One region of the Nonomuraea sp. NPDC004354 genome, then DNA from elsewhere that is predicted to be linked to it. Evidence: riboswitches for the same ligand, from Rfam matches in the RefSeq annotation. Region 1 holds a riboswitch; the other holds the start of a gene.

Region 1 (5,331 bases):
CGCCCAGCGTTTCGCGCCGCTCAACAGCTGGCCCGACAACGCCAACCTCGACAAGGCCCGCCGGCTGCTGTGGCCGGTCAAACAGAAGTACGGCCAGAAGATCTCGTGGGCCGACCTGCTCGTGCTCGCCGGCAACGTCGCCCTGGAGTCGATGGGTTTCCAGACCTTCGGCTTCGGTTTCGGCCGCGAGGACGTCTGGGAGCCGGAGGAGATCTTCTGGGGTCCGGAGGACGCCTGGCTCGGTGACGAGCGCTACGCCACCGACACCGAGATGGTGCCGATCTTCGGCGCGACCGAGATGGGTCTCATCTACGTCAACCCGGAGGGTCCCCACGGCAACGCGGACCCGGCCGCGGCGGCGCATTTCATCCGCGAGACCTTCGCACGGATGGCGATGAACGACGAGGAGACCGTCGCTCTCATCGCCGGCGGCCACACGTTCGGCAAGACCCACGGCGCCGGCGTCGCGGACGACCATGTGGGGCCGGAGCCCGAGGGCGCGCCGCTGGAGGCGCAGGGCCTGGGCTGGCTGAGCAGCTACGGCACCGGCAAGGGCGGTGACACGATCACCAGCGGTCTCGAGGTGACGTGGTCCGACCGGCCGACGCAGTGGAGCAACCGTTACTTCGAGATTCTCTTCGGCCACGAGTGGGAGCTCACCACGAGCCCCGGCGGCGCGAAGCAGTGGGTCGCGAAGGACGCCGAGGCGTTCATCCCGGACGCCCACGACCCGTCGAGGAAGCACAAGCCGACGATGCTCACGACCGATCTGTCGCTGCGCGTCGACCCGACGTACCAGAAGATCTCCCTCCACTTCCTGGAGAACCCCGACGAGCTCGCGTCGGCCTTCGCCAAGGCCTGGTACAAGCTGCTGCACCGCGACATGGGTCCGGTCAGCCGCTTCCTCGGACCGTGGGTCGCCGAGCCCCAGCTGTGGCAGGATCCGGTGCCGGCGGTCGACCACGAACTCGTGGGCGACGCCGACGTCGCCTCCCTCAAGGCGAAGATCCTGGAGTCCGGCCTCACGACCGCTCAACTGGTCTCCACCGCCTGGGCCGCCGCAGCGAGCTTCCGGTCCACCGACAAGCGCGGCGGCGCAAACGGCGCCCGGCTCCGTCTCGAGCCGCAGCGCAGCTGGGAGGTCAACCAGCCCGAGCAGCTCACGACGGTCCTGGACGCCCTCGAGGGCATCCGGCGCGAGTTCAACGAGGCCGGCGGCGCGAAGATCTCGCTCGCCGACCTGATCGTGCTGGCCGGCTCGGCCGCCGTCGAGAGGGCAGCGGGCGAGGCCGGCGTGGCGGTGACGGTGCCGTTCCGCCCGGGCCGTACCGACGCCACTCAGGAGCAGACCGACGTCGAGTCCTTCCGGGTCCTGGAGCCGCGGGCCGACGGGTTCCGCAACTACCTGCGTTCCGACGAGAAGACGCAACCGGAGGTGCTGCTCGTCGATCGTGCCTACATGCTCAACCTGACTCCGCCCGAGATGACCGTCCTCATCGGCGGCCTGCGTTCCCTCGGAGCCAACGTCGGCGGTACCCGGCACGGCGTCCTCACCGACCGGCCCGGTGTGCTCACCGCCGACTTCTTCACCAACCTGCTCTCCCCGGGCACCCGGTGGAAGGCATCGGACTCCGAGGAGCATCTGTACGAGATCCGCGACGTGGTCACCGATGAGGTGAAGTGGACCGCCACCGCGGTCGACCTCATCTTCGGCTCCAACTCCCAGCTACGGGCCCTCGCGGAGGTCTACGCCAGCCAGGACGCCCGCGACAAGTTCGTGACCGACTTCGTCGCGGCCTGGACCAAGGTCATGGAACTCGACCGGTTCGACCTCGCCTGACCCGTGAACGCCCCCGCCGCCGAGGGCGGCGGCGGGGGCGGCGGAGGCGTATCGGTCCAGGCGGCTCGCCATCGCCTGCTTTCAGTTCATCGAGACGTGGACGTGGTCGTAGTGGTTCTCGGTGATGCTGCCGCGGTCGGACATCGGCCGCCAGCCGCTGCCGCTGTTGATCCGCTGCCGCCAGATCACGTACTTGACGCCCAGGCGGGTCTGGTTCTTCACCGCCCACGCCGCGATCTGGTCGCCCAGCGTCCGGTTGACGGCCGCGGGCATGGAGCCGCCCGAGCTCATCATGAAGTCGCAGGCCCGTCCGAGGGGGTGTTCCCCGCTGCTGCCCGACCGGTAGCAGCCCACCTCGAACGGCAGCGCGAACGTCTTCTTGATGGTGTCGCGCATGAGCCGGGTGCGCGGGGTGATGTTGTCCGACCCGGCGGGAAGCTCAGGCGCCCAGCTGCCGTCGGCCTTGCGGCCAGGACCGGTCGGCACGAGGGCCTGCAGCTTCTTCTCGATGTCCTTGATCATGCCCTCGGCGGCCTTCCGGTCGCCGGCGACCTGCTCGGTCTCGGTCCTGATCCGGTCGGCGAGCGCGGTGGCCGCGTCGGCGGCCTGCTTCTTGGTGTCGCGCGCCGCGGCGACGTTCTTGACGACCGCGTCCTGCTCGGCGCTCATCTGCTCGAGCAGGGCGGCGGTGTTGAGGTCGGGGGTGAACAGCAGCGTCGGCAGGTCAGGGGTGCTGGCCTGGTAGCGCAGCTCGGTGATCCTCGAGGCCTCCTTCTCGGCCGTGACCAGCGTCTGCTCGGCCGCCGCGAGCTGTTTCCCGGCCGCTTTCGCGTCCTTCTGGGCCTTGGCCAGCGAGACGCGCTTGGCGTTGTAGGTCCGGATCAGCTTGTCGACCCGGGTGTTGAGCTTCTTCAGCTCGGTCCGCAACTGCGGTTCGGACGGCTTGGGGGCAGCCGAGACCGCGGTCGCGGAACCGATCACGAGGGACAGCGCGGCGACAGCACCGCATGCGAAACGGGACGTGGGGGACGCCACGAACGATCCTCTCCGTCTGCCGGCCGGGTTAGCTGACGGGTTCGGGCGGGAGAAGCCCTACCACACGCGTGGATTCACCCCAGGTTCTCGATGGGTCCCCGGCTCCGGGCAACGCGCCCAGGATTAGGCATGTGACGGCTGTGAAAGCCGACGAATCGGGATATTAGTAGTAAATCCCCCGTAATGCGACCTCAAGCGGACATTAATTAGTGATCTACTTGTGATCGAAGCAGCCGTGCCGCGTCCTCGGGCAGAACGTCGTTGACGAAGGCGCCCATCGCCGACTCCGAGCCCGCCAGGTACTTCAGCTTCTCCGGCGCCCTGCGGATGCTGAACAGCTCCATGTGCAGGTAGGCCAGGTCGCGGCCGTGCCGTACGGGGGCCTGGTGCCAGGCGGCCACGTACGGCATGACCACCCCGAACAGCCCGTCGAGCGCCTTCAGCACGCGGGTGTAGACGGGGCCGAAGGCGGCGCGCTCCTCCTGGGTGAGCGCCGCCAGGTCCGGAACCTGGCGGTGCGGGTAGAGGTGCACCTCGAACGGGTAGCGGGCGGCGGCCGGCACGAACGCGGTCCACAGCTCGTTGGCGGCCACCACACGCTCGCCCGCCCGCTCGGCGGCCAGCACGTCGGCGAACAGGTTCGGCCGCTTGGCCGCGGCCGCCAGGTGCAGGCGGGTGCGCGGGGTGACGTAGGGGTAGGCGTAGATCTGGCCGTGCGGGTGCGCCAGCGTGATGCCGATCTCGGCGCCCCTGTTCTCGAAGCAGAACACCTGCTCCACGCCCGGGATCGCCGACAGCTCGGCCGTGCGGTCGGCCCAGGCCTCCATCACCAGCTCCACCTGCTCGTCGGACAGCGCCGAGAAGGAGGAGTCGTGGTCGGAGGTGAAGCAGACGACCTCGCAGCGCCCGACCCCCGGCCGCACCTCGCTCAGCCCGCCGGGGGCGGCGTAGGTGCCCAGGTTGGTGGAGAAGCTGGGAAAGCGGTTCTCGAAGACGGCGACGTCGTAGTCGGCGGCCGGGATCTCGGTCGGCTTGCCGGGCCTGGTCGGGCACAGCGGGCACTCGTCGGCCGGCGGCAGGAAGGTGCGGGTCTGCCGGTGACCCGCCATCGCCACCCACTCCTCGGTGAGCGGGTCGTAGCGCAGTTCGGAGGCCGCGGGCCTGGGCGGCAGCTCGCGCTCGTCGATCGCGCTCCGGTCGGCGTCGTCGCGCCGGTCGAAGTAGATCAACTCTCGGCCGTCGGCCATGTGCGCGATGGTGCGCTTCACTTGATGTCCTCCGCGATGATCAGTTCTCCCGCCCGCTCGGCCAGCTCCGCGCGCGCCTCGTCCGGCAGGGCCGCGTCGCTGATGACGACGTCGGCCTCCGACAGCTCCGCGATCGTGCTGATGCCGACCGTGCCCCACTTGGTGTGGTCGGCCGGGACCACCAGGCGATGTGCCGAGGCGACCAGTTCCCTGTCGGTCTCCGACTCCAGCAGGTTGGGGGTGGTGAAACCGGCCTTGGTGCTCATGCCGTGCACGCCCAGGAACAGCGTGTCGACGTGGAGCCGCCTGATGGCCGCGACGGCGACCGGGCCGACCAGGGCGTCGGACGGCGTGCGGACGCCGCCGGTGAGCACCACCGTGCGGTCGGCGCGCGGGCTGCGGTGGAAGACGTCGGCGACGGGGATGGAGTTGGTGATGACGGTGAGGTCCGGCACGTCGACCAGGTGGTGGGCCAGCGTCCAGGTGGTGGTGCCGGCCGACAGGGCGACGGCGGTGCCGGGGCGGACGAGCGTGGCCGCCCTGCGGGCGATCGCGTCCTTCTCCGGCTGCTGACGCATCGACTTGGCGGCGAAGCCCGGCTCTTCCGTCGAGCCGGGGCCGTTGATCGTGGCCCCGCCGTGCACCTTCTCGAGCAGGCCCCGCTCGGCGAGCGCCTCCAGGTCCCGGCGAATGGTCATGTCGGAGACGCCGAGCTCGCGGACGAGGTCGGCCACCCGGACTCCGCCGCTGCGACGGACGCGCTCCAGGATCGCCTGTTGCCGCTGTGGTGCGAGCATGTGCCCTCCTTCCAACAGATTCCACCAAATTATGACACATCTATGTTGAAACATGGGGAGTGGAATCTGGCGAAGGCCTTGTCCGGGCCGCCGCCTTCGCGAGAGGTTGGGATCATCACATGAGGAGGTAGGCGATGGCGAAGCGCGCCCGCAAGACCAAGGCCCGCAAGAAGAAGGCGGCCAACCACGGCAAGCGTCCCAACGCTCGCTGAGGCAGGACATCGGGTACACCGCGTACGCCGCGTACGCCGCGTACCCGATGTCCGGTCCCCCCTCTGGCGCCACGGGCAGCGACCGCGGCGATCCCGTACAACGCGCTGACCGGCGCGGTTGCCTGCCTTCGTCACCGACGGTCGCGATAGTGTGACCCATGATGTCGCGTGGACTGCGGATCCTCATCGGCCTCGCGGCC
Region 2 (5,331 bases), on a different contig from region 1:
AGGGAAACTTTTGAGGGGACGCCACGCGTCTCATAAGCACACGGGCCGTCCTTCCCTCAGGGGGCAGTACATGGCATTCGTTCTGTTCTTTCTCGCGTTACTGCTGGCCGTCGCGGTCGCGAAGACCACGTCCTCGCTCCTGCGGGAGCACGCCAGGGTCCGGGAGGTGGCGGCGCACGCCGGCGGCGATCTGGGCCATTACGAGCTCGCCTACCTCGCCGGCGGCCCCCTGCGGGTCGTCAACACCGCGATCGCCCTCCTGGCCAGGGCGGGCGCGCTGCGCGTCTCCCGCGGCGGCCTGGTGCACCCCGTGGCGGGAGCCGACTCGGCCGATCCCGTCGAGCGGGCCGTGCTCGCCGCCGTGGCCGTGCTGCCCGGCGGCATGCCGGTGCACGCGCTGCGCCACGAGGTCGGCACCGGCCCCGCCATGGACGACCTGCGACACCACCTCATGGGGGCCGGCCTGCTCGTGCCCGACGGTTCGCTGGTGCCGGTCCGTACCCACCTGACCCGCGTGAGCGGGTTGTCGGGCCTCGCGGCCATACTCGGGATCTTCACGGCGGTCATGCTCGTCGCCGGCGCCGTGCCCGTCGAGCCGCTCTCCGTGGCGACGGTGCTCATCTGCGCGATCGTCTGGCTGGCCGGCCGGATCGTCGCCCGGCGGCGGCGACGCGCCCTCACCAACATCCTCAGCCATGCCGGGCAGGCGGAGCTGCTCCGTGCCGAGCAACGGCACGTGCGCGGGGCGGCCGCCCCCGACCTCGCCTTCGCCATCGGCGTGCCCGTCGCCCTGTACGGCCTGAGCGAGCTCGACGACGCGACCCTCAGGGACGAACTGGACGAGAAGCACAAGGCCGTCTCGTCATCGAGCTGCGCCTCGGGGTCCTGCGGCGGCGGGTCGGGCTCCGACACCCTCCACGGCGGCGGCGACTTCGGCTCCTCCGACGGCGGCGGCTCCAGCTGTGGCGGCGGGTCCGGTTGCGGCGGCGGGTGCGGTGGCGGCTGCGGCGGCGGGTGACGGGATGCGCCCGATGGACGGCCGGCTCGGCGTGGGCATCGGCTGGCGGCCGGAGATCGACCTGACGGTGGAGCGCCTGCCCGACGTCGACTTCGTCGAGATCGTCGCGGAGAACATCAGGCCGGCCGCGCTGCCCGAGTCGCTGCGCGTCCTGAGGGAAAGAGGCGTCCCCGTGGTCCCGCACGGCGTCGGCCTCGGCCTCGGCGACGCCACCCCGCCGGACCCCGCGCGCCTGGCCCACCTGGCGGCCTGCGCGCAGGCGCTCGACGCGCCGCTGGTGAGCGAGCACCTGGCGTTCGTGCGCGGGGGCGGGATGGAGGCCGGGCACCTGCTGCCGGTCCCGCGCACCCGCGAGACGCTCGCGGTCGTCGCCGACAACATCAGACGCGCCCAGGACGCGCTGCCCGTCCCGCTGGCGCTGGAGAACGTGGCGGCCATCTTCGGCTGGCCGGAGGACGAGCTGACCGAGGCCGAGTTCCTCGGCGAGCTGGTGGCGCGCACCGGGGTCGGGCTGCTGGTCGACGTCGCGAACCTCTACACCAACCAGGTCAACCTCGGCCTGTCCGTGGTCGCGGCGCTGGACACGCTGCCGCTGGCCGCGCTGGCCTACGTGCACGTGGCCGGCGGGCACCTGCACGACGGCGTCTGGCACGACACGCACGCGCAGGCGGTCCCTGAGCAGGTGCTGGAGGTGCTGGAGGAGCTGTGCGCCCGGGTGGCGCCGCCGGGCGTCCTGCTGGAGTGGGACGACCACTACCCGAGCGACGCCGCGCTGGCCGGCGAGCTCGACCGCATCCGCACGGCCATGGCCGCGGGCGCCCGCCGCCTGGCGACCTCGTAGGACCGGGCATGGAGGGTCACGGCAGCATGCAGGCGGGGAGCGGGTCGCAGGCGCTGAGGGAGGCCGGGCCGGAGGAGGTGACGGAGGTGTCGGGAGTGTCGGGGGAGCTGTCGCGGGGTGCCGCGGGGCCCGAGCGGTCGCTGGAGGACGTCAGGGCGCGGCTGGGGGAGGCGCAGGCGAGCGTGGTCGCGGCGCTGGTCGCGGGTGGCGCCCCGCCCGCCGGATTCGACCAGGTACGGCTGGCCGTCCAGGCGCGCAGCCTGCTCGCCAAGCGGCGCGGCATCGTGGCGAGGCTGCGCCCCGACGCCGCCGCGGCAGCGGGGGCCGCGCTGGTGGCCGAGTTCGCCGCCTACGCCGCCGCCCGTACCGAGCCCCCGGCCCGCTACCGTGCCGACGCCGACGACTTCGCCGACTGGCTGCGCGCCCGAGGGATCCTCCACGACCCGCCACCGCGCCGCCGCGGGCGCCTGCCGTTCCCCTGGCGCCGCCGCTGAACCGGGGGACACCCCCCACAGTGCGGGTCGGCCACCCTTCGCCTCGCAGCGGCCCGAGCCTCGGTCCTGCCGTTCTTCCTGGGGCCGCGGTGAGTCCCGGGGAGCTCTTGCCGAGGTCGGCCAGACATCCTATGTTTGCCGCGTGATAGTCGACGCCCACCAGCACTTCTGGAACCTGGAGACCGGCGCCTACTCCTGGCCCACTCCCGACCTGCCGGCGATCCACCGCACCTTCGGCCCCGAGGACCTGGCGCCCGAGCTGGCCGCCGCGGGCGTCGACCGGACGGTCGTGGTCCAGGCCGACGACTCCTTCTGGGAGACCGACGCCATGCTGGCCCACGCCGACGCCCACGACTTCATCGCCGGGGTCGTCGGATGGGTGCCCCTCGACCGCCCGGAGGAAGCCGCCCGAGCGCTCGAGCGCTACACCAGACATCCGAAGTTCGTCGGCGTCCGGCACCTCATCCACACCGAGCCCGATCCCGACTGGCTGATCGGGGAAGCGGTGCTCGACGGGCTCGGACTGCTGGCCGAGGCGGGCGTGCCGTTCGACGTGGTCTCGCTGCTGCCCCGGCATCTGGAGCACGTCGTCACGATCGCCGAGCGGCACCCCACGCTCAACCTCGTCATCGACCACCTGTCCAAGCCCAGGATCGCCGCCGGTGAGCTGGAGCCGTGGGCGTCGCTGCTGCGCGCCGCCGCCGCCTGCCCCACCGTGTACGCCAAGGTGTCGGGTCTGGTCACCGAGGCCGACCACGCCCGCTGGACCGTGGCGGACCTGCGGCCCTACGTGGAGCACGCGGTCGAGGTGTTCGGGCCGGACCGGCTGATGTTCGGCAGCGACTGGCCCGTCTCGCTGCTGGCGGCCGACTACCGGACGGTCTTCACGGTGTACGGGGCGCTTCTCGGGGGGATCGACCGCGACAAGGTGCTCGGCGGGAACGCCGCCCGTTTCTACGGCTTGAGCGCGATGTAGCGGCCCGTCGCAGGCCGGAGGTTCGCGGCTATTTGCGTGGTTTATGCTATTTTGCTACTTTTGGGCCGTTGTGCGACGAGCTGTGACATGTTCGTTGCCGTTTCATTGCCCGGACCGCGCGTCATCTCAGGCCAGTCCGCCGGACGCGCGGCCGCCGAATCCGTATCCACGGAGCCGGGGACCCACTTCCCTTGGGGTGAATCGAGCGCCCGCTCAGCGGCGCCCGTAGGGCACTTCCCAGCCCGAACCCGTCAGCTAACCCGGTAGGCGGCATGGAAGCCAAGGAGCAGACCCTTCATGCCCACGCATCTCACCTACCGGCTGGGACGCGCGCTGCTCGGCGCCGTCATCACCGCGGGCGCCGTGACCGCGGTCGCCACCGGTGCGCAGGCCGCCCCCCAGCCCGGCGTCGTGTCGCCGGTCTCCCGGACCCCCGCTCCGGCCGCCGCCGCGGACGCCCCGGCGGTGCTCGGCCGGGCCGCCCACCTGATCGACGCCAGGACCGGCAAGGTCTACTTCAGCAAGAAGGCCGATCGGCGCATGCCGGTGGCCAGCATCACCAAGGTGATGACCGCCTACACCGTGCTGAAGGAGGCCAAGCCCACGGACGTGGTCAAGGTCACCTCCGCTGACGTGCGCTACGCCTCGAAGGGCGGCGCCTCCGTGGCGTACCTGCGCGCCGGCGACCGGCTCACCGTGGAGGAGATGCTCTACGCCCTGATGCTGCCCTCCGGCGCGGACGCCGCCCACGCGCTGGCCCGCTCGTACGGGCCCGGTGTCGACGCCTTCACGGCGAAGATGAACGCCAACGCCCGCGCGCTCGGGATGAAGGACTCGCTGTACGTCAACCCCGACGGGATGCCCGCCAAGGGCGGCGGCTACTCCACCGCGCGCGACCAGGTACGGCTCGCCCAGGCCGCGCTGGACAACAAGACGATCAAGAAGGTCGGCTCCACCCGGTACCGCTCGCTCCCCGAGACGGCGGAGCACGGCGCCTACTCCTGGCGCAACACCAACCGCCTCCTCGGCACGCCGGGCGCCGTCGGCCTGAAGACCGGCTTCACGCGCGCCGCGGGCTACACCCTCGCCTTCGCGGCCGAGCGTGACGGCCATCGGCTGGTCGGCGTGATCCTGGGAGAGTCCAGCTCCAGCCGCCGCTTCGACACCGCCGAGGCGCTTGTCGACTGGGCGGCGACCAGCGGCAGGCTCTGACCGGCGGGGCGCACGCGCCCCCATGGTCCCGCCGCGTCCGACCACCGCCCGCGGCGACGGATGTGGCGAGCGGGCCGGACGGTTCCACCGTGGCGCTGGAGGCGGCAGCGGATCGCCGACAGCTCGCCAGGAATCCGCCTAAGGGGGCCAGCAGTCTCGAAAGGCGGTGATAATTGCCTGTTAGGTCGTGAGTCGACCACTAAGGCACAGCACCGCTGGGGAGGAACTCCGTGGGCCTGCGCGATCTGGTCTACCGGCTGTACGAGCGCCGGTTGGAGGCCAAGCTGTCCGCCGACAGCGGCGACTTCCCCCGCCATGTCGGGGTCATCATCGACGGCAACCGCCGTTGGGCGCGCGCGATGGGCATGCGCGACGTCAGCAAGGGACACAGGAAGGGCGCCGACAAGATCTCGGAGCTGCTCACCTGGTGCCGTGAGGCGGGCGTGGAGGTCGTCACGGTCTGGATGCTGTCCAGCGACAACCTCAACCGGCCGAAGGAGGAGCTGGAGCCGCTCCTGAGGATCATCGAGGACGTCACTCAGGAGCTCGTGGCCGAGGGCTGGCGCATCATCCCCGTCGGCGCGCTCGACCTCCTCCCCGACCAGACGGCGAATGTCCTGAAAACCGCGAAAGAAACCACATCGCACCGTCCCGGGCTGATTGTGAACGTTGCGGTTGGGTATGGAGGAAGACGTGAGATTGCCGATGCGGTGCGCTCACTCCTCCAGGAGCACGCAAGTAGGGGGGCGAGCATCGAGGACCTGGTCGAGGTCCTCGATGTGGAGCACAT

Evidence for each region. A riboswitch is a leader RNA that binds a small molecule or an ion and turns the genes downstream of it on or off. The one in region 1 is predicted to bind cyclic di-AMP.
Region 2: it holds a riboswitch for cyclic di-AMP, as region 1 does, so the genes downstream of both, ACWENQ_RS21560 (D-alanyl-D-alanine carboxypeptidase family protein) here and ACWENQ_RS14855 (coiled-coil domain-containing protein) in region 1, are expected to answer to the same signal.

The regions. Positions count from the first base shown of each region.
Region 1 covers NZ_JBSGDV010000004.1:24,403-29,733, reverse strand. The annotation lists gene katG (catalase/peroxidase HPI) at 1-1,840, shown strand, start outside; gene ACWENQ_RS14855 (coiled-coil domain-containing protein) at 1,922-2,875, opposite strand; cyclic di-AMP (ydaO/yuaA leader) riboswitch at 2,879-3,015, opposite strand; gene galT (galactose-1-phosphate uridylyltransferase) at 3,082-4,143, opposite strand; gene ACWENQ_RS14845 (DeoR/GlpR family DNA-binding transcription regulator) at 4,140-4,919, opposite strand; gene ACWENQ_RS14840 (50S ribosomal protein bL37) at 5,054-5,131, shown strand; gene ACWENQ_RS14835 (AI-2E family transporter) at 5,290-5,331, shown strand, end outside.
Region 2 covers NZ_JBSGDV010000007.1:104,102-109,432, forward strand. The annotation lists gene ACWENQ_RS21540 (TIGR04222 domain-containing membrane protein) at 71-1,018, shown strand; gene ACWENQ_RS21545 (DUF692 domain-containing protein) at 1,023-1,859, shown strand; gene ACWENQ_RS21550 (hypothetical protein) at 1,868-2,353, shown strand; gene ACWENQ_RS21555 (amidohydrolase family protein) at 2,496-3,329, shown strand; cyclic di-AMP (ydaO/yuaA leader) riboswitch at 3,472-3,614, shown strand; gene ACWENQ_RS21560 (D-alanyl-D-alanine carboxypeptidase family protein) at 3,627-4,541, shown strand; gene ACWENQ_RS21565 (isoprenyl transferase) at 4,772-5,331, shown strand, end outside.